3 regions of the Brevibacillus sp. NRS-1366 genome follow, and region 3 is predicted to be linked to each of the others. Evidence: riboswitches for the same ligand, from Rfam matches in the RefSeq annotation. Region 3 holds a riboswitch; each other region holds the start of a gene.
What was found. Region 3 has a riboswitch for cyclic di-AMP ahead of ACIFQN_RS33720 (C40 family peptidase). Riboswitches for the same ligand answer to the same signal wherever they lie in the genome.

Region 1 (10,130 bases), on a different contig from region 3:
GGTGCGTTTTTCAACCGTCTGCGCTCCCATTGGTCGGTGGCAATCAATCCCAGGCTAACCGAATTGACCAAAATGTTGCTCAGGGCCAATTCATGGGACAAGGTTTTGCTTAAATTCAAGAGTCCTGCTCGGGTCGCTGCTGTTGCAACCATGTGTCTCTCCGGTTCTTTTGCCAGAGTTGCATTAATATTGATGATCCGGCCGCCGCCCCGCTTCAGCAGATGAGGATGAACCGACCGAACTGCGTTGATGATCGCAAAGTACTTCAGATCGATTTGTTGTCTCCACTGCTCGTCAGTAATGTCAAAAAAGTAACCCATGACACTTTGGCCGGCCGCATTGACGAGAATATCCACACCGCTAAAGGCTTCAGCTGCTCCATCAATAAAGCGGCTTACATCCTCTTTGTTGGTTACATCACAGGTCCCGGTGAACAGGTGATCAGCAGGAGCAAAAGAGGCGAGTGTCTCGCAAGCGGTCTGCATTCGCTTCTCATCGCGTCCGCAGATTGCCACCCGTGCACCCTCCTGCAAAAACATCTCTGCTGCCTTCAGCCCTACACCAGATGTTCCTCCCATAATGATTGCGACTTTATTTTTCAGACCCAGATCCATCTGTTTCAACCCTCCCTAAACCTCTGTCATGTTTGTTTTCGATCGTTCGTTTTATATACAAAACGAAGTTTCCTAAAACAATTAAAAAAAAAGAGAACCCTAGCAATTGTCTTGATTGTATAGTGCTAGTCTCCCTTCACGATAAATACGTCGTTTGAATTGTTTCATATACAAAACAATGTTTTTAACTTATATTTATTTTAGTTTTTTTGCAACTATCGTGTCAATACTAAAGATTTCGATAATTCACAAGTCCATCATTCTCTCCAGTCAGTCACGCGCCACAATCCCTCTTTCTTTTGTTTTTGCTCTAATGCTGCCGCTGTCTCTGCAAGCAAGGCGATCCCTCTTTCAATCTGGTCCGCATCTGTCTGGATGATGCTGACGCGCAGCCCATTGTCTCGTTTAAACGTTCGCAAATAGCTCTGATCCGTCGAAGTAATCCGTACATTCTGGTGGTGAAGCGCTGCAATCAGGTCATTCGGATTGATCGACTCTGGAAGCAACGTTCTCGAGAAAATACCGGCCTTTCCAATTTCAAAGCGAAACGTTGGTGGCAAATGTCGGCGACAGGCATCTGCGAGGCACTCCATCCGCAAACGGTAGCGTTCCCTAATCATTTCTGCATGATGCTCGTACATCCCGCACTTGAAGTAGAGCTCCAGGGCAGCCTGCGACAGGACGGAAGTGCTAGAATCACACGACGCTTTGAACATACGAAAGGTCTCCATTAAAGAAGAAGGCAAAACAACCGTAGCCAGTCGCAATCCAGGCAGCATGATTTTGGAAAAGCTTTTGACGTAAACGACGTGACCGGATGGATCGTAGCTGTAAATCGGGTCTGTTTTTCCACTAATCTCCATGTCCGCTAAATAATCGTCCTCTAGTATAAATACATCGTAGCGCTTGGCGAGTCTCGCAATCTCCTTTTTTTGGGCCTCCGTATAGCAGGCGCCCAGAGGGTTATGAAAGCGTGGAACGGTATAAAAGAATTTGATCTGGTTATTGCGGAAATGACGTTCCAGCTCGTCCAAATCGATCCCGTCCATGGTTCGCTCTATGCCAAGAGTCGTAATCCCGAGCAGTTCAAGTGAACGGAGCATCCCGTGAAACGTAGGCTGTTCTACCAAAACGGCCGTTTTTCCATTTGGAAACGGCATGGAGGCAAGCAAGTGAAGGGCTTGTTGCCCTCCGGAAACGACACAAATGTTGGAAGGCTCGGCGAACACCTGGGAATGTGCCAGATGCTTTTCCAGCTCTCTGCGCAGGGAGAAGAATCCTTGCGGGTCGGAATAAGCAAAAAGCTGATCTTCGTACAATTCAATCGCACGGTTTAGACAATGCTGAAAATCTTTATAAGGCATAACCTGGGGGTCAGGACTTGCTGCGGAAAAATCAATTCGTTCTATCGTTGTTTGCGCACTGCTGGCTGAACGAAGCACAGCGTAGTAGCCGCTTTTGGGAACAGCGTAAATCAAATGCTCTTTTTCCAGCTCCTGATAAGCACGAATCGCCGTATTCACACTGCACGTCCATCGTTTCGCTGCCGCCCGAATCGAAGGCAGTTTTTCGCCAGGCTTAATTTTCGTAGCGAGAAGCTGTTCCTTAATCTGGCTTTTTACCACCTCGTATTTGTTCTCCATCCCTTCCACCCGCTTTCCATCTGTGTGGGTACAGATGTGCATTTTCTCCGTTTATCTCTGCTTGTGCCTTCAGTATAGTGAATCGTAAGCAAAGTAGTAAATAGAAAATGGAGGGTTACAGATGGAATGGAAACATGAGGAATTGCCCTATCTGATCAGTGATGACAAGCAGCTTTTGGATAAGGAGCAGATTTGTGGATGGTTACAGACGACATACTGGGCGTCCGAACGCTCCAAAGAGATGATTGTAAAAGGAATCGAGAACTCCCTCTGCTTTGGGCTTTATGGTGAAAATCGACTGGCTGGCTTCGTCCGAGTGGTTAGCGATTACGCTACGTTCTCCTGGGTTTGTGATGTTTACATCGATCCTGCTCATCGCGGATTGGGGCTTGGAAAGTGGCTGATGGAAGTCATGGTTGAACATCCCCAGATCCGCCATACAAACATGACACTGGCGACACGGGATGCGCATGGGTTGTATGAGCAATACGGGTTTGAGCGGAGGGAAATGATGCGGAGAATGGTGGATAGCAAATAGGCTGTGGTGGAGAGAAGCCTGTTTCCATGCTATGCTCCGGTCTCCACCCACATAACACAAGCTATCGCTCGACTTGTAAGGCTGCCTGCCGATGATTATTGACAGACAGCCAGCTCCTAATCTCTGGTTGCAATATAATCCGGTCTCGGCTCCTGACCCGAGAAGGGCGCCACCAACCGATTTTCTACACTGTTGTAGACCATAAACACGTTGCTTCGCGGCACCGGCGTGATGTTTCCATTGGATCCATGCATCGTATTGCAATCAAAGAAGACAACTGTTCCAGCAGGACCGATCATCGTATCGATTCCATGCTGTTCTACCATCCTTTTCAAGTTCTCCTGATCAGGTACGCCATACTCCTGCTTGCGCAATGACTGCTCATAATGAGATTCTGGTGTCTGTCCTACGCAAGAGATAAATGTTTGGTGCGAGCCTGGCAACAACAGCAGCGGACCATTATAATGATAGTTTTCTTCCAACGAAATTGAGCAACTGAGTGCCCTCATGCCAGGCATTCCGTCCTCCACGTGCCAGGTCTCGAAGTCGGAGTGCCAGTAAAATTCTTTGCCCGTAAAGCCATGCTTGTAATTAATCCGAGATTGGTGGACGTAAACATCACTTCCCAAAATCTGCTCAGCAACGGAGACCAACCGCGGATGGCGGGACAAATTTTGAAATACGGTATTGTCACGGTGGACAGCAAAGATAGAACGGACTTCCCTGCTTTGCGGTTCGGAAATGACCTCTTTGCGAGTGGAACCGCGATTTTCTTGCCAGAGCTTCGTTAATTCATCTCGCAATTCCTGCACTTCGTCCGGTGAGAAAAATCCCCGTAGACTCAGGTAGCCTTTTTTCTCGTAAGACAAGAGAGTATCCTTTGTCAGTGGCCCTTCTTTTGTCTTGTCACTCCAATAAACGACGCGATCTACCCGTTTTAAAGTGGATGGATTTTCATTTATACGGGAAGGATAGCGATCTGAGTGATTCATACAGACAGCTCCTCTCTTTGTAAAAAGTTATCCCTCAAGCAACGGGTACACGCCTTCTTCATCATGGATTTCGCGGCCTGTCAGCGGAGGGTTAAACACACACACCATCCTCATCTGGCTTCGCGCACGCAAGTAGTGCTTTTCATTCCCTGACAAGGCGTATATCATACCTGGCTTTATCTGGTAAGTCTCACCTCCAATTACCTCGATTTCGCCCTCGCCTTCTATGCAATAGACGGCTTCCAGATGGTTTTTGTACCAAATGAAGGTCTCGGTTCCCGCCTTGATTATCGTGTCATGCAAGGAAAACCCCATCCCATCCTGCTTGAGAAGCAATCTTCTGCTGCTCCAAGTAGGTGTATCAATGTCATCTACCGTCCCTACGATTTCTTCCAAATGTTTTACAATCATTTCCCATCTCTCCTATTCAGAAAATCTCTTTCAAGACAATCATTCACGGACTCTTCCAAAATGTTCAGTCCTTTTCTCAGAGCCTCTTTCGTAATCGTCAGAGGCGGCATCACTTTCATCACTTCGCTCTTTGGTCCTGAGGTCTCCATGATCAGTCCTCTTTCAAATGCCTGTGAGCAGATTTTTTCCGCCAAACCATCCACGCCGATAGCGATTCCTTGCATCAAACCTTTCCCTCTCACTTCTCCCGACAGGTCAGGATACGTCTGAACTAGTTGTGAAAGGTGTCCTTGCACGAGGTCCCCCTTTTCCTTGACCGCTTCGCTGAAGCCATGGTCCTTCCAGTACTGCAATGCCTCGGCCGCAGCAATAAACCCAAGATTATTTCCTCGGAAGGTGCCGTTATGCTCGCCAGGTAGCCAGATGTCCAGCTCTGGCCTAAGCAGCGTAAGCGAAAAGGGCAGACCGAATCCCCCGATTGACTTGGACAGGCACACAATGTCAGGCGTAATACCCGCTTCTTCAAAGCTAAAGAAAGGACCCGTTCGTCCGCAGCCCGCCTGCACATCATCCACAATCAACAAGATGTCGTGCTTTTGGCAGATCGCCTCAATCTGTTTCAACCACGATGCACTTGCTACATGGATGCCGCCTTCTCCTTGAACGGTTTCGAGGATCATAGCTGCGGGGAGAGGTACGCCGCTGCCATCGTCTTCGAGTAGCCGCTCGATATAATCTGTTGTCTTGATGTCCTTGCCCATGTAGTTGTCAAATGGCAGGGCTATAACATGTGAGAGCGGCACGCCTGCTCCATTTCTTTTCATCCGGTTCCCTGTCGCCGCCAGAGAGCCAAGGGTCATTCCATGAAAGCCGTTCGTAAAGCTCATGATCATCTCTCTCCCGGTAGCTTTGCGGGCAAGCTTCAATGCCGCTTCTACCGAGTTTGTTCCGGTTGGACCAGGGAACATCACTTTGTAGGAGAGCCCTCTAGGTTTGAGAATGATCTCGTGAAACTGGGTCAACAGCGCTTCTTTTGCTTCTGTTGCCATATCCAGGCTGTGCGTAATGCCGTCATTTTGCAGGTACTCGATCAGCTTTTTCTTGATCGCGGGGCTGTTATGCCCGTAATTAAGGGCGCCTGCCCCAGCAAAAAAGTCGATATACGCCTTTCCTTGGCGATCCCAGACCGTATGCCCGCTCGCTTTCGTGAAGACGACAGGAAAGCTGCGGCAATAACTCCTTACTTCTGATTCCATCTGGTCAAAAACAGATAAGGGTGATCTCGTCTCTACAATCGTTTTCATGAAAAACCTCCTTAGGAAATGGCAGGAATGGGACCGATTCGGTACGTCCATTCCTCCTCGTATGCTCCTCCCGGAAACAATCTGGTGGGAAAACACTCCGTTATTTCACAACCAGTGCCAAACTCGCGAGCAAGCTTGGTGAACATAGCACGAGAGGCGTTGTTTGCGGGAGAGACTGTAGCCTCCACATACTGTGCTCTTTTCAAAGGCTTCCGCTTGAGCAATGCGCGGATCATCTCTTTCGCGATTCCTTGGCCTCGCATATTTTCACTTACGCCAATCTGCCACACAAAGAGCGTGTCGGGCATATCTGGCGGATGAAAGCCGATGACAAAGCCGATCGCTTCTCCTTTTGCTTCAGCGATGATGCACGTGTCCGAAAAGTACTTGGCGAACAACAGATACGCGTAGGCTGAATTTAAGTCAAGGATCTTCGAGTCCCGAACCAGCCTCCACATATCTGCTCCATCTTCTTCCTTCGGCTTGCGCAGGACGAGACGTTCCCCACTGATCGTTTTCAATGATTTCACCTCCTTTCCCTAACCCGCGCGGAAGCGGCTCAAAAACGCCTGCAATCGCGGACTCTGCGGATGATAAAAAATTTGCTCTGGGGTACCTTGCTCGACAATCGTACCGCCGTCCGTAAAAATGACGCGATCCGCAACATCGCGGGCAAAATCCATTTCATGGGTGATGAGCAGCATCGCCATCTCACCCTCTCTGGCAATTTCCTTGATGACAGCAAGCACCTCTCCTACCAGCTCCGGATCAAGCGCGGACGTCACTTCGTCGAACAGCATCACTTTCGGGCGCATCACCAGTGCACGGGCAATCGCCACTCGCTGCTTCTGGCCACCTGACAACTGGGCAGGGTACGCATTCAATTTATCTTCCAGCCCTACCTTTGCCAAAATCGTCACCGCTCTCTTCGTTGCTTCCTCCTTGCTCAGGCCCAAGACATGAATTGGCGCCTCTGTGACATTTCGCAGGATGGTCATGTGCGGGAAGAGGTTGAAGTGCTGGAAAACCATCCCGATATTTCCACGAATGCTGTGAAGATGCTTCTCATCCGCCTTGACCAGCCTGCCACTTACTTCTTTGTGCCATAAAAGCTGACCATCCACCTCGACCGTCCCCTCAGTCGGCTCTTCCAGCGTCATCAATATGCGTGCAAGTGTCGTTTTCCCGGAACCGCTCGGACCAATGACGGCAATTTTTTCTCCAGGAAGAATATCCAGGTCGATTCCGCTTAAAATTTGCAGGTCGCCAAAGGATTTGCTCACGCTCCTGTAACGAACGACTGGAACAGTCTGCGTGCTTGCTTTCATGCTGATCACCTCCAACTATTGTTTGTTCCACGTCAGCTCCAGTTTTTTGATGAAAACGGAAGAGACGTAGCTAAGCAGCAAGAACAAAAGTCCTACCAGCGTGAATGCCTCCAAATAGCGGAACGATTCGGCACCGATAATCTTGGCAGCCGCCAGCATCTCTACCAAGGTAATGGCTGACAGAATGGGCGTTTCCTTGAACATAACAATCAGGTAGTTGCCAAGCACAGGTACCACAGGGCGGATCGCTTGCGGTAAAATGATGCGCAGCCACGTCTGGCCCCGGGAGAAGTTGAGTGCTCGCGCTGCTTCCCACTGTCCGCGGGGGACAGCATCAATACCGGATCGGTATACCTCTGACAGATAGCAGCTGTAATGAACTCCCAGGCCCAGAACACCAGACGTAAACGGACTAAGCGAAATACCTACTGCCGGAAGACCGTAAAAGAGAAAGTACAGCTGCACGAGGAGCGGTGTGCTGCGCACAAATTCGATGAACCCTGCTGCAGACCAAGAGAGAGCACGGTTCTTCGCTCTGCGCCCGAAGGCAAGCAGCAAGCCCCCTATCAAGGCCAGCAAAAAACCGGCGACCGTGGCTGCGATGGTGGTTTGAATGGCTTGCAGGATGGCAGGAAGAATACTCCATGTAAAAGACCAGCTCCACATTTTCCTTACACCCTCCCTGCACAAAAGCGTTTCTCAAGCCATCGCATCCCCAGTGTCATGGGATACGCCATGAGAAAGTACATGATCAAAATCAAGCAGAATATTTCAAATGTTCTGGACGAATCGGTTGTACGCAGAATCATCCCCTGGAACGTCAAGTCCGCTATTGTAATCAAAGAGATCAGGGATGTCCCCTTTAATAATTCAATCAACAGGTTACCGAATGCAGGTAACATCATGACAAAGGCTTGGGGCAAAATGACCAGCCTCATCCGTTGCCACGACGTCATATTCAAGGCAATCGAAGCTTCCGTCTGTCCTTTTGGAATCGACTGAATGGAGCTACGCACCACTTCTGATCCATAAGCACCGTAGTTGAGTCCTAGCGCGATCACTCCTGCAGCCAAAGGAGGAAGCTCAATTCCCAATAGGGGCAGTGCATAAAACAACCAAAATAACTGCACCAAAAGGGAGGTACCTCGAAACAGCTCCACGTAAACCGTACTCAACATACGAACACTGCGCAAACGACTGAGACGGCCAAACCCTGCCAGGAAGGAAACGAGCAAAGCGACGAGTACAGACATGACAGTCACCTGGAGAGTTGTACCAGCTCCTTTTGCTAAAAGCGGCAAAAGATTACTCATTGCTTCCCCTCCATTACGGCTGCGAAAGCTCACTTGCTGTCTTCTCACCCGGCAGCTCCTGCTCGGTAAAACCGAAAGGCTGCAAAATTTCCAACAGCTCCCCTGAGTCTTTCAGCTTTTGCAATTCTTCGTTGTAGGCTTTTACAAACGCCTCATCCTCTTTGCGGAAAGCCGCAGCCCCATAACCGCGTACGCTCTTCCCGTCAATTTCCGGCTGTACAAAATCCATCACTCTCTCCAGCTTGTCGTCTTTGGCACTCTCCAGCACGGACTGCAGAGATGGACCTGTCATCGTGATCGCGTCCGCTCTACCTGCCTGCAGAGCAGCAACGGCAGAAGGCTGATCTGGAACAAGCACCATCTGTTCCTTTTTGACACCCGATTTTTCCAGATATTCCATTTCGATGCCGCCGCTCATGACAGCTACTTTTGCCTGCGGATTGGTCGCAATGTCTTTATAGCTTTTCAGATTCAACGGATTGCCACTCTTGACGGCGATCGCCTCCCCGATGCTGTATTCTGGATTGGCAAAAGTAACCTCCTGCGCTCGTTTTGGGGTGATGTACATCCCGGCAGTGATCATATCAAAGCGCTTGGCCTTCAGTCCGGGGATAAGAGAGCCGAATTCGGTGAGCACCCCGTTCATCTCGTTGATTCCCATCCGCTTCAGGATCACTCGAGCTACCTCCACCGCTTCTCCTGTCAGTTTTCCATCTGGCGTCGCGTACGCATACGGCTTTTCATTGGCGAACCCTACCGTGACAAACCCTTGGCTCTTGGATCTTTCCAGAGTATTCTGACTCACCCGCGCAGCATCCTCGCCTGTGGCTGGCTGGGCTTCCTGTGTTCCCGACCCGCAGCCTCCCAGCAGCAGGGCGCACAACATGATCGCCATGCTCCCCCACCTCAGTACGTTCCTCTTTTTCATCTCCCTTGCTCCTCTCTTTTTTTAAGAATGGTAGAAAAAAAGTCGACACATCGCTTCCAGCTCCAGGAGGGCCTTCCCTGGCGGCTAAGCAAAATGCGTCGACTGCTTTCTCGTTAGTAGGCATGTCAAATAGAACGGGACATTCTCCATTCCCTTCAAAGAAATGGGTACCCGATACTTGCAACATGCGATGACATGCAACTGATGTATGATTACTCTGCTTTAGCCGACGAGGTTAGCTGACGGGTAGGATGGCAGTTTAGCACCCCTTCTGCATACACAGAATTAACCCCTAGTAGATGGTTCCCCCGCTTCCGCCATGAGCGGAACTAGGCCCTTATTCGGTTAGTGGTGGTATCTTGGTCTCCTCTCACGAATCATTATGGTTAACACGGGGTTTATACTAACATAGCCACTTTCACTTGCTCACCCTGTAAAATCCTTGGTTTTCGCCCCTCAGGACCGCTCAGATGCAGTTAACCGTAATTACCATTGCTATCCAAAAACATCCTTCCATATCCTACCTTGTCCATTCTGATTAAACATAATCAGGTGAATCATATGCAAAAAAATGGAGAGGCGAATATCTCGCCTCCCTACTTTTTCCTGCTTACTTCGCCGTCCTCTCTGATGCTTGCCTGGTAAGAAATCCGGTTCAATTTATCGACCATGCGCTTTCGGTTTTGTCTATCCATTGGAGCGGGCTGTCCGCTCGTTATTTTCACAGGGATGACGCGTGATTTTGTTTCACTCTCTGTGAACGTTAATTCGACCATCATCGCTTCTCTCCCTTTTGGATTGTAGGAGGTCGTGAAGACGAAGTTGCCTACGCTGTAGTAAATCGGCACGTTTCTATAAAATTCGACGCCCATTACAGAATGACTATGGGAGCCTACGATCGCGTCTACTCCGTTGTCGATCAGCTTGCGTGCCATCTCGCGGGCATACGGTTCAGGAAAATCTTTGTACTCTAAATTCCAGTGCATCACCGCTATCGTGATATCGGATTGTTCTACCGCTTTCCTTACATACGAAAGCATCGGTTCGTACGAGTAAGCG
Region 2 (10,130 bases), on a different contig from region 3:
GTGACGTATGGGGTGATGGGGATGAGAGAAAGGATTTTGCAAGTGGGAGGAACCTTTCAGATCCGTTCCAAGCCCGATGAAGGAACAGAGGTCCTGGCAATCATACCGCGAAAAGGAGTGGAGATGTTTGGATAGTGTAAGGCTGCTGTTGGTCGATGATCATCGGATTGTGCGTGAAGGGCTGAAAATGATTCTGGAGAGCTCCCCTCGCTATCTTGTTGTTGATGAGGCGAGCGATGGAGACGAGCTGCTGACAAAAGCGCTTGCACTTGCGCCTGACTTGATTGTCTCTGATTTGAAAATGCCAGGGGCTTCCGTCATTGATAGCTGCAAGGTGTTAAAGGAGCAGTTGCCTGACATCAAAGTCCTGATCCTTACCGCTTTTGACGAAAGTGAGGATGTATTTCGCGCACTGGAATCAAATGTGGACGGCTACATCATGAAAGACACGGTACCAGAGCAAATCTTGAATACGATGGACATGGTCATGATGGGATACTCTTGCTTCCAGTCTAAGATTCAACAAAAAAAGAAAGAAAAATCAGACGTCACCTTTACTGATCGCGAACAGGAAATTTTTCAATTGATCGTCGATAACTTGAGTAATTCAGAAATCGCGCAGCACTTGTACATCTCAGAGGCAACCGTCAAGACACACGTCAGCAGCATTTTGCGTAAAACAGGACAACCGAACCGCTCACAGGCCGTTCTGTACGCACTAAAAAAGGGTCTCGTCAAGGTACCACGTTAACAGAAGCCTGCCCATACGTGGAAAAACGGTGAAGAGGGTTATCAATGAAACTGCGAAAAAGAAACAGAAACCACAGAGGTTACTTGGCGGATGCCATGTTTTACTGGATTTCGATTCTGGTTAGCATGAATGCATTGATGGCTGTAATCTTACACGCCTTGGGCATTGTCATGTCCACTTGGGCAGGGATGGCTGGTTTGATGGTTTGTGCTGCTGTGGGATGGACAGTCTACGTCCTGCACAAGCGCTACTTGCTGCAGGAGACAAATTCGTTTCATGCCTCCGCCTTTCTAGGTGTTTCTCTATTGCTGTTTTTGAGTCTGTACAATCCCCAACAGTTTACAAACATGTGGTTTGTCTTCTTGCTCTTTCCCATTTTTCTCAGCTTTTTTTACGATAAAGTCCTGCTTTTGGTCTGGGGGGCAGTCAGCTATTTGCTGTATGCCTTGTCACTGGGGTTGGAGCATAGCAACGCCCTCAGCTTGGATATTTTTTTTCATCTCACGGTGGCTGGAGCTAGCGCCATTTGTGCTTGGACGTGTTATTGTACCTTGAACAGGCATATGGGGGAATCGAGGCGAGCATCAGAGGAGTACAATCGAGAGTATGCGATCACTCTGCTCAACACACTTGTTCCAATCGTAGAGCGAAAAACGCAGACCAGCAGCAAGGAAATTGAGCAAATGAGCAGATTGATGAAACGGATGCTTCGCGAATTTCCGCAGGAGAAGATAACGGATTGGGAAATCAAACTTCTGTCTTTGCTGCATTATGTGAGTCGGATCAAATGGCCGGACTATGTGTTTGAAACCGATGAAAAGCTGACGATGTTCGAATATCAGGTTATTCAGGAGCATTGCCGTTTCGGTCGAGAGATGTTTGGTGAGGAGCCTGCTTTTGGACGCGTAGTTCGCGCACTGCAAGATCATCACGAGCGGTATGACGGCAGTGGGTATCCAGATAAGCTGAAAGGAAATGACGTTTCCCTTTTGCCTCAAATATTGGGAATTGTAGAGTGCTTCCTGGCGATGACCACGCCGCGTGCCTATCGGGAAACGATCACGTTGGAGGAGGCTTTTGAAGAAATTTGTTCAATGGCTGGTACCGCTTACGATGAAAGGGTAGTACGCGCGTTTGCGACCGCGGTCCAAATCCATTCTCTTACAAAGGTATCCAACTCCTCTTTCAAGGTGGGGTGAATCTCATCCTGATAGCTAGACGGAAATGACCCTGATCCCCGATGTACGAAATGTGCCTATATGGTTAGAGTGGAGTAGTGGAGGGGGAGGTCGATGATGCAAAAACGGTGTAAGCACTGTAAAAAGCATTCATACAGTAGCGGTGATTGGTACCGATGGCTGTGCCCGTACTGTGGCAAAGATATTACGAAGCAAAAAGCCACTCCAGCCAGACTACGGGTTGTCTATGTACGTCCCCTCGTACCTCAACGCTTACAACCATTACATTCACCCGATGAAGATACAGCTTGATAAAAAACTGCCCTCGAGGCAGTTTTTTTATTCCCTCATCCTTCAGTATGAGATGCGGTCATACTAGACGCTAAAAATCTTCCTCCTGTTGAGATGCGGTAGTCCTTCCGGTGGAGGAAGATAAGGAATGGCCAACTACGTACAATGAACAAAAGAGGTGATCGGAGTGGGTATTCTCGTAGTAAAGCGTGTGGGAACGGTATTGCTTGTGTTGTTTATCTTACTCAATCTCTTTCTCTATGCGAGTAGCCGCTGGAACTCCGATGGTATGCCCGGAATTGGAGGTTGGAGGGTGCTTTCTGTTTTGACAGGGAGTATGGCCCCCGCTATTAATACCGGAGACATGGTCATTGTCACCCGATATTCGAACGATGTACCACGAGCAGGAGATGTTGTTACTTACTGGAGGGATGATCAGTTTCATTCCTTGATTACACATCGCGTGATGCAACGGTTGGAAAATGGTTATCTGCAAACAAAGGGCGATGCCAACCTGGAGACGGATGGAGGCTGGACGGATCCGAATCGTTTGGTGGGGAAGGTAGTGTTTACAATACCGTTTGCTGCTTATGTTCAACAATTGATAAAAGAGCCATTGTCAATGTTAGTCATTTTTACGGGTTTTTTCGTGTATATCATCTATTCACAGCGTCGACCAAAAAACAGACCAGATTCGATGCAGACCGATACGATTGAGGGGGAACTGTCATGAAGTGGGAGCAAACGAAAAATTGGCCGTGGAAGCGCATCTTGTTTGGAACGCTTGTCATCAGCTCGATTGCAGCTAGCACAAGCTTTGGGACATACGCTTACTTCACCAGTCAGGTAGGAACGGGTACTACCTTTGCAGTAGGAAGGCTTGAGATTAGCCTAGGGCAAAGCATGGCAGCATTTCAGTCAAAAACGGATCAACCATTTTTGCCAGGAGTACGCGTCGATAAGACGCTCAGTATTGAAAACAAGAGTGATGTACCTGTGAAGTATGCCTTGCTAGCGGAAAAAGAAGCAGGCGACGATATCGTGTACGATCAGTTGGTAACAGAGATCAGAAGAGGCAGCGATGATCAGCTACTCTATCACGGACGGATCAGTACGTTAACGCAGGCAAATGTAGTCATTCCCGACTTGGAAAAGGGAGCGCATGATCAGTTGCTTTTTACCGTATACCTGCCGGAGAGCACAGGAAACGAAGTACAAGAGAAATCGGCTGAAGTCAATTTTGGCTTTCTCGCCACTCAACAAGAAAATGGAGATTACTTTGCGCAAAGTGGTCCAGTCATGACGTTTACACCGAGCGATTTAAGCGGGACGGCCTTGCTTGAGACGATGAAGCTGGCAAATAGAGTGGAAAAAGAGGAATCGGCAAAGCGAGCCGATGGAGATTCAAACAAAGGGATGACCTTTATCCTAGCAGCAGGAAGCTATGAACTGAGCGGTTTGGATTTGCCGAAAAATATTACGTGGAAGGCGGCACCTGGTCAGGAAGGAAAGGTAATCATCCATGCTGACGAGCTGGAGGTTAGGGATGCCTCGTTTGAAGGAATCCGATTCGAGGGGAACGGGACAGGCTTGTTGGTCGGCTCCAATGTCAGCTTCCGAAATTGCATTTTTGACGGTTATGAAGTAGCGATTCAGACCCAGTCAGGCAATCAGAATGACAGTCAAACGGAGGACCAAACGGATAAAGGGAACTTCCTCGAAGGGCTGACGGTAAAAGAAAGCACCTTTGAGGGAGGGAATCAGGGGATTGTGCTCGATCAAACAATCAAGGCCGTGATGGTGGACAACAATAAATTTAGTGGCGTAGAGCACGCGGTTGTTATTGCCAACAACAAAGAGACACAAGTCCAGATTGTCGACAACGATTTTACCAAAGTCAGCAAATACGCCGTGGAAAGCAACGGAGTCCAGGTAGGTGATGGAATTGATGGATTCAAGGAGATTGCGGCAGAAAATGACGAGACGAAGAAGCTTGCTCTCCATCTGCATAAGGCAGACTTGTACCTCGAAAACAACAAGTATGAGAAATGAAGACGGTAAGCGGCCCAGAACACGCCAAAGATCGGGGGGGAGCTGGGCTTCGTTACGGGATCAGGTGATCGGATGCGTCTTTTTGGTTGGAGTCGCTCTCTCCTTGTGGAGCCCTACGAACACATACAGTTGGATGTGGCAGGAGGCCAAAGATTCCGGTCACGAATTTATCGTCGGTCTACTTGACATTTCAAAGAGCAGCTTTGGAAGTGAGTGGCAGGTTGTGCAAGGCGGTAACCGGGTGATTGACTTGTCTCGTATGATTCCGGGCGATTCTCGTCAGATAAGAGCGACACTCTCCAATGGGGCGAGTGATCTGGATTTTTTCTATAAAGTTGTGGCTCGAGTCAAGGATTCCACAAAGCCAGGGGCTGCGCAAAAGCTGGAAGAAGTCTTGCGCATACGTATAGAGGAAGGTAAGGACAAAATCTACGATGGCCTAGTGCGCGAGCTGCATCAGGAGCAGCCGGGTCTTGTTCATGTCAACGGGACTGACAACGTTTTCCATGAGGAGGAGACAGATAAAGTGTTTTGGATCACGGTATATCTCCCTGAGGAAGGCGTCGATCACACCTTTCAGTCCCTCGGTGGGGAGCTAGAGCTGCGCTTTTTAGCGAAGCAAGCGACGGAGGATGCGATCTATGCGGAGTAAGGGGGGATGGACTTGAAAAGACTGGCGATCGGATTGATAGCGGTCACCCTTGGGCTGAATATCGTTCCTTTGAATGGAACACTCTCTTTTCTAACAAGTGAAAAAAAACAGGTATCTGCTGTTTCTACTGGTACGAATGAAGATGTCTTTGTAACGGAGACGGAACAGATTGTTTTGAAAACAAAGGTAGCTAAACGAGTAAAGGTGAAGCGTACCAAAAACGCTGATGGAAGTTCTTCCGAGACGACGGAGAGTAGGACTTCCATAGAAGAAGGCGTCCAACGAATTTCTTTTGTTCCGCAGCGTGATCATCTGAATTTGGGCGTGGAGAATATAACCGTTACAGGGTTGTCCGAGGGAGAAATAACGATTGAGCAGGTCGAAAAGATGGAGGCGGAGAAAGGGATTGTCTTTCGGATTGCTCACAATCGGCAGATGGTAGATAGAAAAACCAAGACAGAAAAAGGCGAGCTTCATGTTACGGCACTTGGAGGTTTTTATTCGTTTACCATTCCGATAATTGTTCGTACAACCTATAGCAGTTCAACGGACATAAGTGAAGAAGGTCCGTCCGGTCAATCACCGCAGCCAGACGGTACGCCAGAACCTTCTGCACCCACTGAACCTTCTGCACCGCCGCCTGCAGACACAGATCACCAAGCAGGCTCATCAGGGGATGCAGTCGAAAGGGAACCTGTAGTGCAGGAGGAATCAGAAGAGCAATCCTCCTCTCAGGACGCGACAGAGACGACGACGTCCACAGATGGAAAAGTGGATGCAAAGGCAGGAGAAGAAGCGCCGACTTCTGTGGAAACACAGGATTAACGATCCTACATAAGAGATCCCAAGCTTACCCAGTGAGAGTAGGGTTGCGGGGGTCCTTTTTTTGTTAACGCAAACTCATACTTCAGTATGAGGGCTTTCCCACCTGGTGGAGGAAGTTAGCGTCATACAAAATTCGTACAATAAAATCATGGAATAGAACAAGAAAGCGAGGAATGAATAAGTGAACATGCTAAAAAAAGGTCTATCGCTATTAACTACCCTTTTTCTCGTTCTTGTCATTGCTCTTACGGCCTTTCTTTTCATTGGAAAAATGAATGGTGGAAAAACAACTTTGTTTGGAAATGAGATCATGGTCGTATTAAGCGGCTCGATGGCTCCAACCTTTAATACGGGAAGTATCGTGGCGGTGAAACCAATGAAATTTGAGGAGGTCAAGAAGGGAGACATTGTCACGTTTAAAAATGAAGACAACTTGACTGTAACGCATCGGGTAATGGAGATCAATAACGGCAAGCTGATCACAAAAGGGGATGCCAATAACGGAAATGACTCCATTCCAGTAACAGCAGACCGGTTAATCGGGCAAGTCCAGTACTCGGTACCCTTCATCGGATACCTGATTGACTTCATCCAATCTAAAGTAGGAATGCTTGTCTTCCTTGGTATTCCTGGTATTTACTTAATCGTAAGTCAAATCTGGAAGTTATTTAAGCTGATGAAGGAAGCGGAAGCGCCAGCAAACTGACTAGCAAACGGAAATCTCGGTCCTTGTGATCGGGATTTTTTTACTAGAGATAAGTCTCATACTCAAGTATGAGGTAGGATAGCAGGTTGTTGTAGAGAGAGTTCATCCCTATCATCTTCCTTTTTCACCCTGATGCAGGAAGTTGGAATGGTTCGAAATCAGTAAGATAAGAAGTGTAAGGCACATCAAAAACGGTGCCAAGAACGAAAATAAAAACGATGCAGGAGGAATGGAATCATGAATTTGAAAAAACAATTTGCGTTAACACTGGCTTCTGTGGGCTTGGGTGCAGCACTGATCGGCGGAGGTACATTTGCATACTTCAGTGACCAGGAAGAAGCTAACAATACCTTCGCAGCGGGTACGCTAGATTTGGCTGTTAATCCAGAAGTAGTCTTTGACGTAGCGAACATGAAGCCAGGTGACTGGGCAGACAGATGGTACAATATTACAAATAGTGGTTCGCTCGATATTAAAAATGTGTATTTGACAACTAGTTATGGTGTGACTGACGCAAATAATAACAATGGAAACGAAGATTTAGGGAAGCACATGGTGGTAGAGCTCATGGATAACTTTGAGCAGGGCAAGCGTGTTATCCTGCGGGAAACTATCTATGACCTAAGTCAGAAACAGGGAACGGATCGTCCTGATCTACTCAAAGCTTACAATGAAGCAACGGGTCAATCACTGGCTAGTGATGAAGTGAACAATATCGCTGTTCGAATTATTTTTGTAGATAACGGAGAAGATCAAAATATTTTCCAAGGCGATGGTTTGCAAATGAAATGGACGTTTGACGCTACCCAAACAGCAGGTGAACATATCAATCAATAAGGCGTATATGACGAAGGTGAGGTTCTCTCACCTTCGTTTTACTAATAAAGGGAGATGACCTATGAAAAACTGGAGAAAACAACTGATGCTTTCCTTTCGTTGCAATGGGATTCGGAAGCATTCTTGTTAGTGGAGCCACTTTTCTTTATCTCAGTGACAAAGAAGTTGTCAATAATACATTTGCCACGGGGACACAGGGCTTGACGTTAGGGAGTACGGTTCATTTGGATATAAAGGACGTAAAGCCTGGCGATGATATCATTCATTATTTTACCATTACGAACAGCGGGTCATTGGATATGGCAAAAGTACTGTTACATACCAATTATACAGTCCTCGATTCCATGGGGAACAATGGTACAGAAGATTTTGGCGAGCACTTATTTATGGAATTTTTAACTCCCGACGGTCAGATTATTTTGCAAAATCAATCCCTGGCAGATCTTAAAAAAAGGACGGACAGCGGGGAGTCGCCAGACATTTCGGGATTTAATACGAATCGGATGAATTTGCGGGTGGGAGAAGCAAAGATTATCGCAATGAGGTTTCACTTTAACGATAATGATCAAGATCAAAACATTTTTCAAGGGGATCAGATTACACTCCATTGGAATCTGGAAGCGGTACAGGGAATTGGAAACGTTCATCAATAAAGAGAGCACGTAACTCATTAAGTGAGATACGTGCTTTCTTATTGGTTGAGGAGGGCTAGTTGATCGTTGAAAGCTGGAGTGCTTAATTAGGAGTTACCAATATTTTCTCATTTACCCCTATAAAAAAGATGTGGTAATTTTTTGGGAGCCAAAACTTCTCACAAAGGGAGTGCGGGGGACGATTTTCTTCGCAAGATCATTAGATCTGCGATTGGGGTGAAACGCGTATGCGTAGGGTTGACTCCTCAACCCGAACCCGACAACTAACCTCGCAGGCAGTTGAAAGGAGAAAAAATGAAAAAGCGGTTCAAGGCAAAATCTTTTGTAATGATGGCGTTAGGCTTGTGCTTGGCAGCGATCTCTACACCAGCATTCGCTGCTTCCTACCAGATTAAGAAAGACGACACATTTTACCTGATTTCCAAACGGTTCAACGTGCCATTGGAATCGGTCCAGAAGGCAAATCCTGGGGTGGACCCACAGAATCTGCGACTGGGGCAGAACATCCAGGTGCCCGTAGCCAATCATGTAAAAACAACAGCTGGTCAACCTCGCTCTTATAGCAAAATGATTAAAGCTGTGGCAACCGCCTATACTGGTTCAGCGGAGGAAAACGGCGGATGGGCTGGGGTGGATTACTTCGGAAATCCACTCAAAGTAGGTACGATCGCAGTCGACCCGGCCGTGATTCCACTTGGCTCCACCGTATACATCACCGGGTACAAGCATGGCTCCCTTCCTGCAAAAGGCATGATCGCCAAAGCAACCGACATCGGCGGAGCAATTAAAAATGCTCGGGTGGACATTTATGTGCCTGGTAGTGACGCTAGCGACTTTGGAACGCAAAATGTTCAGGTTTATGTGCTGAAGTAATCGAAAGGATTACTGCATACATACGGACGAATGTATGTAAGGAAAAAAGCTCGATTTTAAAAGAACTGAGACTGCCGTAATCTACGGCAGTCCCAGTTCTTTTTTTATCGGTGCACAGGCGTTCTTATGAGATCACAGAGGACACTACAGCCTTCTTCAATGCCTGCTCCAAATCGCCAATAATATCATCAATCGCCTCTGTCCCAATCGACAGCCTGATCAACCCCGGAGTCACACCTGCCGCTGCCTGCTCTTCTTCATTCATCTGCTGGTGCGTAGTACTCGCAGGATGGATGACCAGCGACTTGGAATCGCCTACGTTTGCCAGATGGGAGAACAGCTTCACGGATTCGATCAAGGCCTTGCCTTCCTTCACGCCGCCGCGAATGCCAAAGGTAAGAATGGCGCCTGCACCTTTTGGCAAATATTTCCCCGCCAGTGCATGGTTAGCGTCTCCCTCGAGGCCAGGATAGCTGACCCATTCAACTGCTGGATGACTCGCAAGGTATTGTGCAACTGCCAGCGCGTTCTGGCTATGGCGCTCCATACGCAGGTGCAGCGTTTCGAGCCCTTGCAGGAACAAGAAGGAGTTGATCGGTGCTACTGCAGCTCCGATATCGCGTTGGAGCTGGACGCGCGCTTTAATGATATAAGCCAGAGGGCCGACTGCCTCTGTATAAACGACGCCATGATAGCTCGGGTCTGGAGTCGTCAAGCCAGGGAATTTTCCATTGTTCCAGTCGAATTTACCGGAGTCTACGATGATGCCGCCAATCGCTGTTCCGTGTCCACCGATGAATTTGGTAGTGGAGTGGACGATAATATCAGCGCCGTGTTCAAATGGACGGCACAAAATAGGGCTGGCAAAGGTGTTGTCGACGATCAGCGGAACGCCGTTTTCATGAGCAATGTCGGCAATTGCTTGCAGATCGGCGACGTTAATGCGCGGATTGCCAATTGTTTCGCAAAAGAGTGCTTTCGTCTTCTCGTTGATAGCAGCACGGAAGTTCTCTGGGTTGGACTGGTCCACAAAGTGAACTTTAATGCCGAGACGCGGGAGGGTATGGGCAAACAAATTGTACGTGCCGCCATAAAGACTGCTGGACGCTACGATTTCATCTCCTGCGTGAGCGATGTTGAGAATGGAAAAGGTAATGGCAGCTTGACCAGAGGAGGTAGCCAGCGCGCCAACGCCACCTTCAAGGAGGGCTACGCGTTTTTCAAAAACATCTTGTGTCGGATTCATGATCCGGGTATAGATGTTGCCCAATTCTTTAAGTGCAAACAAATTGGCTGCGTGTTCTGTATCGCG
Region 3 (10,130 bases):
CGAAACTGAGAATCGCGCTCCACAAGCACGTAGTGGGTATCGGGACGTATGTTTTGATAGATCGCGTGAGTAAAAGCACCCGTGCCAGGACCCAGCTCCAGAATCACGTCAGTTGAATCCCAATTGATGCCGCCGAGCATGCGTGCGCTTAAAAAACGTGAGCTGGGAATAACGCTGCCGACGCGTCCAGGTTCAGCGATAAACCGTCGCAAAAAGACCAAGAAGTCTACCAAGAATTGTACCTCCTAGGGGAAAAGCAGCCTGATATCCAGGCTGCCTAATTGCCACACTCTATTCTACACCCAGTCCCCTAGTTCCTGTCCAATTAGGATTGCTCAGGTTTCTGGACCGGTGTTTTTTTCTCTTGCAAGGATGCTTTGATATTGGCGAGTTCCATATCCAAATCGTCTTTTTCCAGCTCTGACAAAGCGTTCTCCCAGCCATGTCCCACATTGGATCCTCGCCATTGTCCACTCATTTGCGCTTCTGCTTCCATGCGCATTACTTTTTCTTCCATTCGTGCAAAACCACGACCTGCTGTCTGGTTGCCAATTCCGACAACCGCGTGATTCACCTGTTTTTGCGTACGGGCTACCTGGGCACGTGCCATCAACGTGAACTTTTTCGCACGCATTTTATAGAACTCTTCTTTCAGCTCAGCAAGCTTTTCCCGCATTTGAGCGGCAGCCTCAGAAGCCGACAAGTAGAGGGTTTCGTATTCTGCTGCACGTCCTTCATACTGCTTTTTGTCTGCCAGAGCGCGGCGAGCAAGCTCGTCTTCTCCCTCAGTCAAAGCCAGCTTAACCTGACGATCCCGTTTTTCGATGAGAGCGTTGGCCTCATCCAATTGCTGGCGGAATTTCTTTTCCAAAGCAACTTGACGCGCTACGGCCACTTCCACCTGTCCGATTTCAACTTCCATGTCACGCATGTATTGGTTCAGCATAACTACCGGGTCTTCCATCGAATCCAAGGCATCATTCACCGAAGCTACTGTCAAGTCACGCAAACGTCTAAAGATACTCATTTTTATTTCCTCCTCATCATATCACATCGTTTAGTTTCATCCAAAAGCTCATTCGACAAAGATCTTTTCAGTGCATGTTCAAAAAGTTCTTTACGGCTGGCGTCTAGTCACACTTTTTTCCCAGTCATCTAGCGAGTCTTCCTTTAAAATTCCTTTTGCCCACTGGCGCTCCCAAGCTTTGGGTGCTTCTTTTGGTTCAGGCTGGGGACGTAAGAGGCGATATCCTAAATAGATCACCCCGATGGCTAGAATGCTGTGAAACAACAGATGTAGTTTCCCAAACAGCATTAGTAGCCCGAACAGGAAGACGAGTACTCCCCAAAAGCGGGACCCCGAGCTACCCATTACCTTGCGAGCCCCATACAGCATGATTACTACGGGAATCAACACGCCAATCAAATCACCGCTATCGATTCCCAACTGGTCCAAGAGAACAAGGCCGCCAATCAGCAGCAGAACCAGCCCGAGCAGTATCTTTCCAGACCGTTCGCTCATCTTTTGCTTACCTCCAATCGCCATTTATGTGGTGCAGGTCGACCTTATGGCTTTATTGTATCCCCAAGCGTAGGCTCCCCATAACGGGCGAGCGGTTGGTTTTTCCCTCCGTCCTTGGACGGAGAACGTTTCCTGCCCAAATCGGACGAGCTGATGGGGCGGACTATGCCGAATGAGAGCTTACATTTCCCAGCCAAAACGTTACGCCATCAGACAAAATATTGTGGCGGAATTGTGAACAAACCATCGAAAAAGAGGAAATATTGGACAACCGTAGAATCTCTGTTGAGTATGCGTGTAAAAAAACATCGAAAATAGCCGAGTTCCGCCTGGCGGAAACGGGGGAACCATGTTTTTGGGGTGAATGGCTGTGTATCACGGCAGTCTAGGGAGTCCTTTCGACCGAACCCTTCAGCTAACCTCGTAGGCTCAATGAGAGGAGCAGTTTCTTTTGCGCAAGTTGGTAGTATCTTTATTTATGGCTGGATTGCTGGCGATGGGGGCCGGCGCTGCACAAGCTGCAGAGAGTACATCCCTAACTGATGTAGTTAGCGATCTGTACGGTGTCCCTTACAAATCGTCGGGCATGTCCAAAAAGGGCTTTGACTGCTCCGGTTTCACACGCTACGTATTTGATGCGTTAGGTGTAGAGCTGCCGCACAATTCTGCTGCTCAATATGAAGTGGGAGAGACAGTTGCCAAGAAAGATCTTCAACCAGGCGATCTTGTCTTCTTCAACACAAATGGGCGCAGCATTTCACACGTAGGCATCTACATCGGGAACGGCACATTCGTGCACTCGGAAACTGGTCGTGGAGTCGTCAACACCAAGTTGAACGATCCCTACTACTGGAGCAAGCGTTATGTTGGTGCCAAGCGCGTCAGCACACCTGTTCTAGAAGCAAAGGCTGAAGCTCCGAAAAAGGAAAAAGCGGTGCAAGCTGCATCGTTGCCGGAAGATCAAGCAACTCAAAAGTAGTTCGGCAAAAAAATAAGAGCCAGGGACTTCGCGTCTCTGGCTTTTTCTGACGAAATTTAGTACCTGGTGTCAAGAGGTGACCTTACTTATAAGTATATGCTGATGAATCGGGGTATACTTGCCTTCTTCCGGTCAAAGCATGTTATGATAGACAAGGGTAAATCGTAATTTACTTATTACTTACTTCCTTATTAATAGAAGTAACTGGGGGTATACCGGTGAAGGATCACATCTTAATTGTTGATGACAATCTGGAGATTATTGAACTGCTTGAAGATATATTGGAAAACGAAGGCTTTCAGGTGTCCTCTGCCGAGAATGGCGAAGATGCGCTCAAACTATTAAACCAGGGTCATCGTCCGAATCTGATCTTGCTCGATATCATGATGCCCAATATGAGCGGCTACGAGCTTTGTTCGCAAATTCGCCGGGAGTGGGATTTGCCGATCCTGTTTCTTTCCGCGAAAGGAAAAGCGGTGGACAAGGTCGTCGGCTTTGAAATCGGGGCAGATGATTACATTACCAAGCCATTTGACACAGAAGAGCTGCTTGCCCGTATCCGTGCCCATTTGCGCCGCTACGAGCGCATTCGCAAGCATACGGAGGAGGCGCCGGATAAGGAATCGGCCAACTCGCCGATTACGGTACTGAAATTCAAGGATCTCGAAATTCATAAAGAAACCTATTCCGTCTATGTCAGCAATGAAAAGATCGAGCTGTCTACCAAGGAATTTCAATTGCTTACGTTTTTAGCGGAAAATGCCGGTATCGTGTTTACGCGCGAGCAAATCTACGATCGGGTCTGGGGCTATGGCTACGGCTCTCTCAATACCGTGACCGTTCACATCAAAAACCTGCGCGAAAAACTGGAAACGAATCGCCAGTTCATCAAAACACAATGGGGGACAGGCTACGTATTCATTGGGGAGAAGCTATAAATGAGTTTGCGCAATAAACTGTTTCTCTCGTTTATCGCTTTGATTACGCTCAATATCCTTTTATTTAAATTCGTCTTCCAGGACATCATTGTCGACCAGCTGAAAAATGACCGACACAATCAGTACCAGTATGAAAAGGAAGCAGCGGAAAAAGTGCTACTCAATCAGTTATTGCGCACGAGCAACTTTAAAGATCCCACCGAGCGCCAAGAACTGGAGAAACAACTGCCAGAAGACGTCATGTACCGAATGGTAATCAAGGACGCCAATGGCAATACGATCTACAGCAAAACCTCGCAAGCGTACGATTTAAAAGTTCCCTCGAACAATTCAAACCGAGTAACCCCGAAAAAGAGCGAGCTTAAATCAGTTGCGGAATACCATTTCCAGCAGGAGCCGCCACGCGAAGGGGAAATTGTCATTTATTTCTACACAGATGACTATGACATCATGTCTACGACGGGAGTTTCCATGATGCTCTGGTTTATTTACGGCAGCCTGGTCTTGGTTGGCTTAGTGCTCTTGGCTCTGTTCGTTCGCTGGGTCCTGCGGCCTGTGAGTGAGCTGTCGCGGGTTACGCAAGAAATCCGCGAGGGCAAACGGCTGGTTACTTTTACGTACAAGTCACACGATGAGTTCGGTCAGCTCTTCCGCTATTTTGGGGACATGGTGGATGAGCTTCGCTTTTCCGAGGAACGCCAATCTGAAATGATTGCCTCTATCGCGCACGATTTCCGCACGCCGCTCACCACGATTAAGGGCTATGCCTCTTACATCGGATCGGGCCGTGTCACAGAGCTCGAACGGATTCAGAAACAGATGGGTAAAATCGAACTAAAAACATCAGATCTGGAAAAGCTGCTGGATGAATTGCAGGACTTTAGTCAACAGAGCACAGAAGTGGGGCTGAATATTAGCCGCATCCATGTCAAAGGTTTCCTGAAAGGAATCATCGAGGACTATCTGACCCGCATCAAAGAGGCAGGCCTCTCCTTTCAATGGAAACTGCGCATCTCCAATGAGCTGCATATCGAGGCAGATGAAACCAAGCTGCGGCGCGTCATGGAAAACCTGATCAACAATGCGATTTACTATAATAGACCGAATGGCTCCATTCTGATTACGTGTGATCAACGTGAGGGACATGTCCTCTTCACAGTAATTGATAAAGGAGAAGGAATCGCTGCAGAAGATTTGCAGAAGATATTCACCAAGTTTTATCGCGCGGAAAAATCCCGCAACCGTAACAACGGTGGTACGGGACTTGGCCTGACGATCTCCCAAAGCATCGTTAGACGCCACGGCGGTGAGATCATGGTAAACAGCGAACAGGGAATAGGAAGCAGTTTCTCCTTCACCATTCCCTTTTATCACGCTTAATTTATTTCGCTTTATAGCCAGTTAATAGATTCTTTATTTTTCTCTGTTAAAGTATCTCTTGTAAGCATGTTGCTTTCAGTGATAAATAACCCCCAGTTCGGTATCTGACACATCACGGCGTAACCGTAGGTGAAAAGATGCCTTTTTTTTGTCCAAAAATCCCTCTCGCAAAGCCCTACCCTCTTTTTTCTACACGCATCGGTAATCCATTTTTTGGTCGTAGTGTCACCAGTGGCTCTGGCTCCACCTTTTGATCTGGTGTTTCCAGACGCAAGCGATAACGCTGTGCAATCGTTGCGAGCAACAACGCTGCTTCCATCAACGCAAAGTTATTTCCGATACATACACGAGGACCACCCCCAAACGGAAAATAAGCATATGTCGGAATCCGCTTCAGCAAGTCTCCTTCAAAGCGTTCAGGTACAAATTTATCCGGATTGTCATAGTAACGGTGATTGCGATGCATGACGTATTGACTCATCATCAAGGTTTCCCCTGGCTGGTATGTGCGCCCGCCAATCTCTACTTCCTCCACTACTTCCCGGTTGATCGTCCACGCTGCCGGATATAATCGCAGCGTTTCTTGTACAATCAGATTGGTATAAGGGAGGTGGGGTAGATCTTCAACCGTAGGCAGTTTGTCACACAAGACTGTCGATAGCTCATCATGAAGCTTTTTCTCCACTTCCGGATGGGTGGCTAGCAAATAAAAAATCCATGACATCGTATTCGCCGTTGTTTCGTGGCCAGCTACAAAGATGGTCATCACTTCATCGCGTACTTGCTCGTCTGTCATTCCTTGACCATCGTCCTCGTCACGGGCAGCCAGCAGCATACCTAAAAGATCATTCTGACCTTTCTCTCCACTACTGCGTCGTTCTTCAATCAAAGCAAAAATCGTTTTGTCCAGCGTCTCATTGGATTCGAGAAACTGCCGATTGCTTTTCGTGGGCACAGAAAGTGGGATGTCGATAAAAGAAGACGCTTTACCCGCAACATACTTCAACCCGATATCAATTGCTTGTCCGATCTGGTCGGCCCCTTCCTTGATGCTTTTGCCAAACATGGTCTCTGTAATAATGGCCAGTGTGACTTTCATCATATCGTGGTGAATGTCGCGAACTTCACCGTCTTTCCATTCAGCCATCAAGTCTATTCCTTGTTGCACCATTACCTGACCGTAAGCAGCTATCCGCTCACGATGAAAAGCAGGCTGCATCAACCTTCTTTGCCGCATATGCTTTTTTCCTTCACTAGTGAGGATCCCGTCTCCGACTACCGCGCGCGCCACTTGCAAGCCTTTCCCTTTCCGAAAATTTCCCTGCTTCGTGACTAAAACTTCTTTAATTTGATCGGGGTTCGTCAACAAGTAGACATGACGCTTGGGTCCGAATCTAAAGTGTACGATATCGCCATGCTCTTCAGACGCCTGACGAATGAATTGAAGCGGATTCCGGCGAAATGACAGCAAATTTCCCGAAATAGGCAGACCCTTAGGTCCGGTTATCGTTACATTCATGTTATCCTCCTTGTGTAAATACGGCATGTTACGGATTAGTATCCGGCACAAAAAGGAGATTATGCGAGAAAAAGCCACCCGAAGTCGGATGGCCTTGAAATGATTACGATTTAGTGAGAAGCAGATTGCTCGCTGCGCAGCAAGCGAGTCGCAATCAGACGCTCCCGTACCTTTATTCCAATGAGAGAAGCAAGTACGGCCTTGATCACACCTACCACTAAAAACGGTGTAGCGCCAAACGCAATCGCTTTATCCCATGGAATATCAAGTACGAATTTCAACTGGATGGAACCAAAAGTAAGCGTAATGAACATGCCGATAATATTTGCGATAATGGCATTTTTCAAAGTAAAGCTGGTTTTTTCCAAAAACAGACCGGTCACATACGCGGTCAGGATAAAACCGAAAATATATCCCCCTGTTTTGCCGACCAAGATCTGCAGTCCGCCACTCGCCTCCGTAAAGACAGGCAAACCCACTGCTCCCAATAGCACGTAAATAATCAATGCCAATGTCCCATAACGGCTGCCTAAAATCGTAGCGGTCAAGCCCACTGCCAGCGTCTGCCCTGTAATCGGAATCATGGGCAGCGGAATGGTTATTTGCGACAAGACAGCCATAATTGCAGCAAAGATAGCAGATAAGAGCAACCACCTCAAGCGTTCGTTTCTCATGCGTAATAGCCTCCAATTGTTAACTAAAATAATAATAAGGTTAACAAAATAATAATACGCATGAACACACTTGTAAATGCCTCCGTAAAAATTTAGATGATTTCGTTGTCCGCAAACGCCTGCAGCTCCGTCAAAGATTGCACAGTGTGATCGATTAAAAACCGCAGATCATCAATATTGCCCTCGTCAATTTTCCGATGAAAATCAAGCGTGATTTGGTTTTCCAAATGGTGTGGTGGCCACTCGATCCGATGTTCTTCTACACGTGCCTTGAGGGTTTGCGTGATGTAGGGACGATTTCCCCAAATATCATTCAGAATCGAGGTAATCTCTCTGACTTTTTGTGGAATATCTTTAGTTGTCATCAGTGGCACATGAAAGTGAATGCAAATCGTACAGCCGATGTGTTCCGTCAACGGCTGCTCCAATTGTTCAGCAGCAATATCAGCCAGGCCAGTGCGAAGCTGCATTTTGGCGATTACGGCTTGCTCGTTCTTATCCTGATCAACGCGTGTGAATTCAACCTGAAACATCCGGTGGAAGGTCGCCATATCCATCACATCAGATCTACCGGTAATCGTGATCGCTCCATCAAAATCGCGATCATATACTGCCCCTTCCAGCACTACTTTGATATTGTCAAAAACCAATGGGTGAAACATCTTTTTCCTCCTTCCCCTCTACAAGATTTTTTTCGTACCATTAGTACCTCTCTTCTAGCATGCCTCCTTTATCATGGTTTTGCAAGCTGACCCGACTTCCCCATAGAAAAGTGGGGCGATAGAGTGGTAACATGGGAGGGAACCTACTGCCTGAGGTGACAGCCATGTTTTTAATCGGAATTTTAATCGTTGTTGCGATCTTTGGTGAAATTTTTCACCGCTTGAATCCGTGGAAAAAGCCGGATCCCCCCTATGAAGACCTGATCGCTCAGATCAAATCAGCAGATTGGTACCTGGAGCTGTACGCTGATGAGGCATGCCGGCAAGTTCTAGAGAACGACTCACACGTTCACGCCTACTATGCAAGTACTTACGAAGCGAAGCGATTGCTTACCCAAGAGGGCTTTCAGCTCGGGCTGATTGACTATGTAAAGCAACAAGCCTCGAAGGCATCCTCCACTCATCGCTAAAGGATAGAAAAAAAGCCGCTGTAGTCAAACACGACAGCGGCTTTTCCCCTCGGACGATTCTATTTTAACTCTACTTTAACAAAAAAAACTGTTCATATGATTTAGAATCCTGGTCCCCAATAAGCCTAAGGGATTCAAGCCCTTTTTCATAGGTTACTAAGGTTGGAGTTGCTTCAATTTGATAATCATCCCATCCATTCTCAAACTCCAGCAAGTTAAACATTAAAACCTCTTTATCTAATTGATTTGCTACTTGCATTAGCTTTGGTGTTGCTTTAAGGCAGTGTGTACACTTTGGGCTATAAAAATATACATACAATGGTTCATTATTATTCTGAATACGTTTATCGAGTTCTTTTGGCAAAATAATATTTTGATACAGTGGATCATTCAGTTGTTTTATTGTTTCTTGATGAAGAACTTCTTTTTCATACGGATTACCTCCACTATTCTCGTTATTAAATGTATTCTTTTGTAATCCAGCATAATAGTAGATTCCCCAAAATATTCCTAAAACAGAAATGACAAAGCCCAAAACTATTACTAATCTTCCTGTTTTTATTTTTCCCATATAAATCTCTCCCTCAATAAAATAAAGAGTCTCTCTGTTCCTCTCACTCTTTCGAACATTTTCATTAATAACAACTGAAGCATCATCGGAAGAAAGTAGAGTAAAAAGTGAAAATATGGAAGGGTGGCAAAGTAACGACCGTCTCGAACGAGCGAAGCGACAACTTTTGCATCCTTAATGTCATTCTTGGTTGGCGAATTGTCGTCAAGCTCTTTTCTCTTCTTGACATGGTAATAAGTAAAAAGGACCACCTGAATCTGTTGATTTTGATTGCTTGATTGGTTATGATTCCTAGCTAGCGTCCTCCTTAGATTAGGTCAGTGTATGTGCACATCATCGATACCCAGATACAGATGGCGCTATTCTTTTTTCAAACTATGCGTTAATTCATTACAGGAATGCTCCCTAACCCTTTTCCAAACAGTAAAAGATGTAATACTAATTATTAAAAATGCTATTAATGCAAGGAAAGGAATGGTTATGAAGCCAAACCAATTTAAATAATCAACTGTACAGGGAACTATTCCGCAAGAGGTTTTGGATTCAAAAGGAAGCATTTGAATCAAATAGTGTAATAGAGCTATTAGCCCTCCCAAAATTGAAAGTATACATACATAGTAGGCTTGTTTGTAATCTCTTTTTAGATAAGCTAATCCTAATATTAGGGTGAGGGGATACATCATAATTCTCTGAAACCAGCATAATTCGCAAGGAATAAAATACATGACTTCCGACAAAAACAAACTGCCTATTGTGGCTATTATAGCGACGGCCAAACCAATAAAAAGTAGGGAATTTTTTGACAACAATCTTTTTCCTCATTTCTCGATAATATATGACTAATTTTTACCCAAGTACTATTACTCAGACTGTAAATATCCACCGTACATATCTACTGTCCAAATATTATTAAACTCCGGCCATTGTTTTATGCTTACTTTGTATAACCACCTATCTTTCGTAATCACCAAAATATGGCGTCCATTATCGTCTTTATTTATGGTTTGAAATGACTCAATTTCCTTCTGTAAATGCTGCGTAAAGAATTCGGAAAGAACTATTTTATAATCCTTGCGTTTTGATTCATTCTGTATTTCCTTGAGCTTTTCCGTGTCGAACTCCTCACCAGAATTAAAGTCATGAATTAACTGATATTTCTCTACAAGTTCGTCACGATCTACAATAGAGGATGGGGATAGGGATATCAGGTTATCTTTTGCCTCACATCCAATTAAAAGAAAAACAACTAGACAAGAAGTTACCATTTTCATCAACATTCCCCTTTTTTTGGAAATTATGTATTGTGTTTCTATATCAATGATTATAATATAAGCTTGTACTGATTTCCACAATTTGCTTTTAAAGGGGGAGGTTTACTTATAATGAAAATTTTTATTTTCGATATTTAAAATAAT

Region 1: it holds a riboswitch for cyclic di-AMP, as region 3 does, so the genes downstream of both, ehuB (ectoine/hydroxyectoine ABC transporter substrate-binding protein EhuB) here and ACIFQN_RS33720 (C40 family peptidase) in region 3, are expected to answer to the same signal.
Region 2: it holds a riboswitch for cyclic di-AMP, as region 3 does, so the genes downstream of both, ACIFQN_RS14185 (3D domain-containing protein) here and ACIFQN_RS33720 (C40 family peptidase) in region 3, are expected to answer to the same signal.

The regions. Positions count from the first base shown of each region.
Region 1 is NZ_JBITPN010000059.1:33,876-44,005, reverse strand. Features, by position in the region: gene ACIFQN_RS32370 (SDR family oxidoreductase) at 1-614, opposite strand, end outside; gene ACIFQN_RS32365 (PLP-dependent aminotransferase family protein) at 872-2,257, opposite strand; gene ACIFQN_RS32360 (GNAT family N-acetyltransferase) at 2,379-2,795, shown strand; gene thpD (ectoine hydroxylase) at 2,912-3,787, opposite strand; gene ACIFQN_RS32350 (ectoine synthase) at 3,815-4,198, opposite strand; gene ectB (diaminobutyrate--2-oxoglutarate transaminase) at 4,195-5,502, opposite strand; gene ectA (diaminobutyrate acetyltransferase) at 5,514-6,023, opposite strand; gene ehuA (ectoine/hydroxyectoine ABC transporter ATP-binding protein EhuA) at 6,042-6,830, opposite strand; gene ehuD (ectoine/hydroxyectoine ABC transporter permease subunit EhuD) at 6,846-7,496, opposite strand; gene ehuC (ectoine/hydroxyectoine ABC transporter permease subunit EhuC) at 7,502-8,143, opposite strand; gene ehuB (ectoine/hydroxyectoine ABC transporter substrate-binding protein EhuB) at 8,157-9,038, opposite strand; cyclic di-AMP (ydaO/yuaA leader) riboswitch at 9,282-9,417, opposite strand; gene ACIFQN_RS32315 (CapA family protein) at 9,668-10,130, opposite strand, start outside.
Region 2 is NZ_JBITPN010000020.1:103,320-113,449, forward strand. Features, by position in the region: gene ACIFQN_RS14135 (GAF domain-containing sensor histidine kinase) at 1-135, shown strand, start outside; gene ACIFQN_RS14140 (response regulator) at 128-751, shown strand; gene ACIFQN_RS14145 (HD domain-containing phosphohydrolase) at 796-1,950, shown strand; gene ACIFQN_RS14150 (signal peptidase I) at 2,408-2,953, shown strand; gene ACIFQN_RS14155 (right-handed parallel beta-helix repeat-containing protein) at 2,950-4,272, shown strand; gene ACIFQN_RS14160 (hypothetical protein) at 4,376-4,924, shown strand; gene ACIFQN_RS14165 (hypothetical protein) at 4,937-5,749, shown strand; gene ACIFQN_RS14170 (signal peptidase I) at 5,937-6,455, shown strand; gene ACIFQN_RS14175 (TasA family protein) at 6,693-7,292, shown strand; gene ACIFQN_RS14180 (TasA family protein) at 7,397-7,945, shown strand; cyclic di-AMP (ydaO/yuaA leader) riboswitch at 8,082-8,238, shown strand; gene ACIFQN_RS14185 (3D domain-containing protein) at 8,240-8,818, shown strand; gene ACIFQN_RS14190 (homocysteine synthase) at 8,943-10,130, opposite strand, start outside.
Region 3 is NZ_JBITPN010000061.1:53,684-63,813, reverse strand. Features, by position in the region: gene ACIFQN_RS33735 (class I SAM-dependent methyltransferase) at 1-233, opposite strand, end outside; gene ACIFQN_RS33730 (PspA/IM30 family protein) at 326-1,027, opposite strand; gene ACIFQN_RS33725 (LiaF transmembrane domain-containing protein) at 1,118-1,522, opposite strand; cyclic di-AMP (ydaO/yuaA leader) riboswitch at 1,829-1,966, shown strand; gene ACIFQN_RS33720 (C40 family peptidase) at 1,974-2,501, shown strand; gene ACIFQN_RS33715 (response regulator transcription factor) at 2,720-3,439, shown strand; gene ACIFQN_RS33710 (sensor histidine kinase) at 3,440-4,819, shown strand; gene ACIFQN_RS33705 (cytochrome P450) at 4,995-6,338, opposite strand; gene ACIFQN_RS33700 (biotin transporter BioY) at 6,449-7,012, opposite strand; gene ACIFQN_RS33695 (hypothetical protein) at 7,105-7,674, opposite strand; gene ACIFQN_RS33690 (hypothetical protein) at 7,806-8,144, shown strand; gene ACIFQN_RS33685 (thioredoxin family protein) at 8,215-8,715, opposite strand; partial or broken gene ACIFQN_RS33680 (hypothetical protein) at 8,847-8,972, opposite strand; gene ACIFQN_RS33675 (disulfide oxidoreductase) at 9,075-9,521, opposite strand; gene ACIFQN_RS33670 (hypothetical protein) at 9,576-9,986, opposite strand.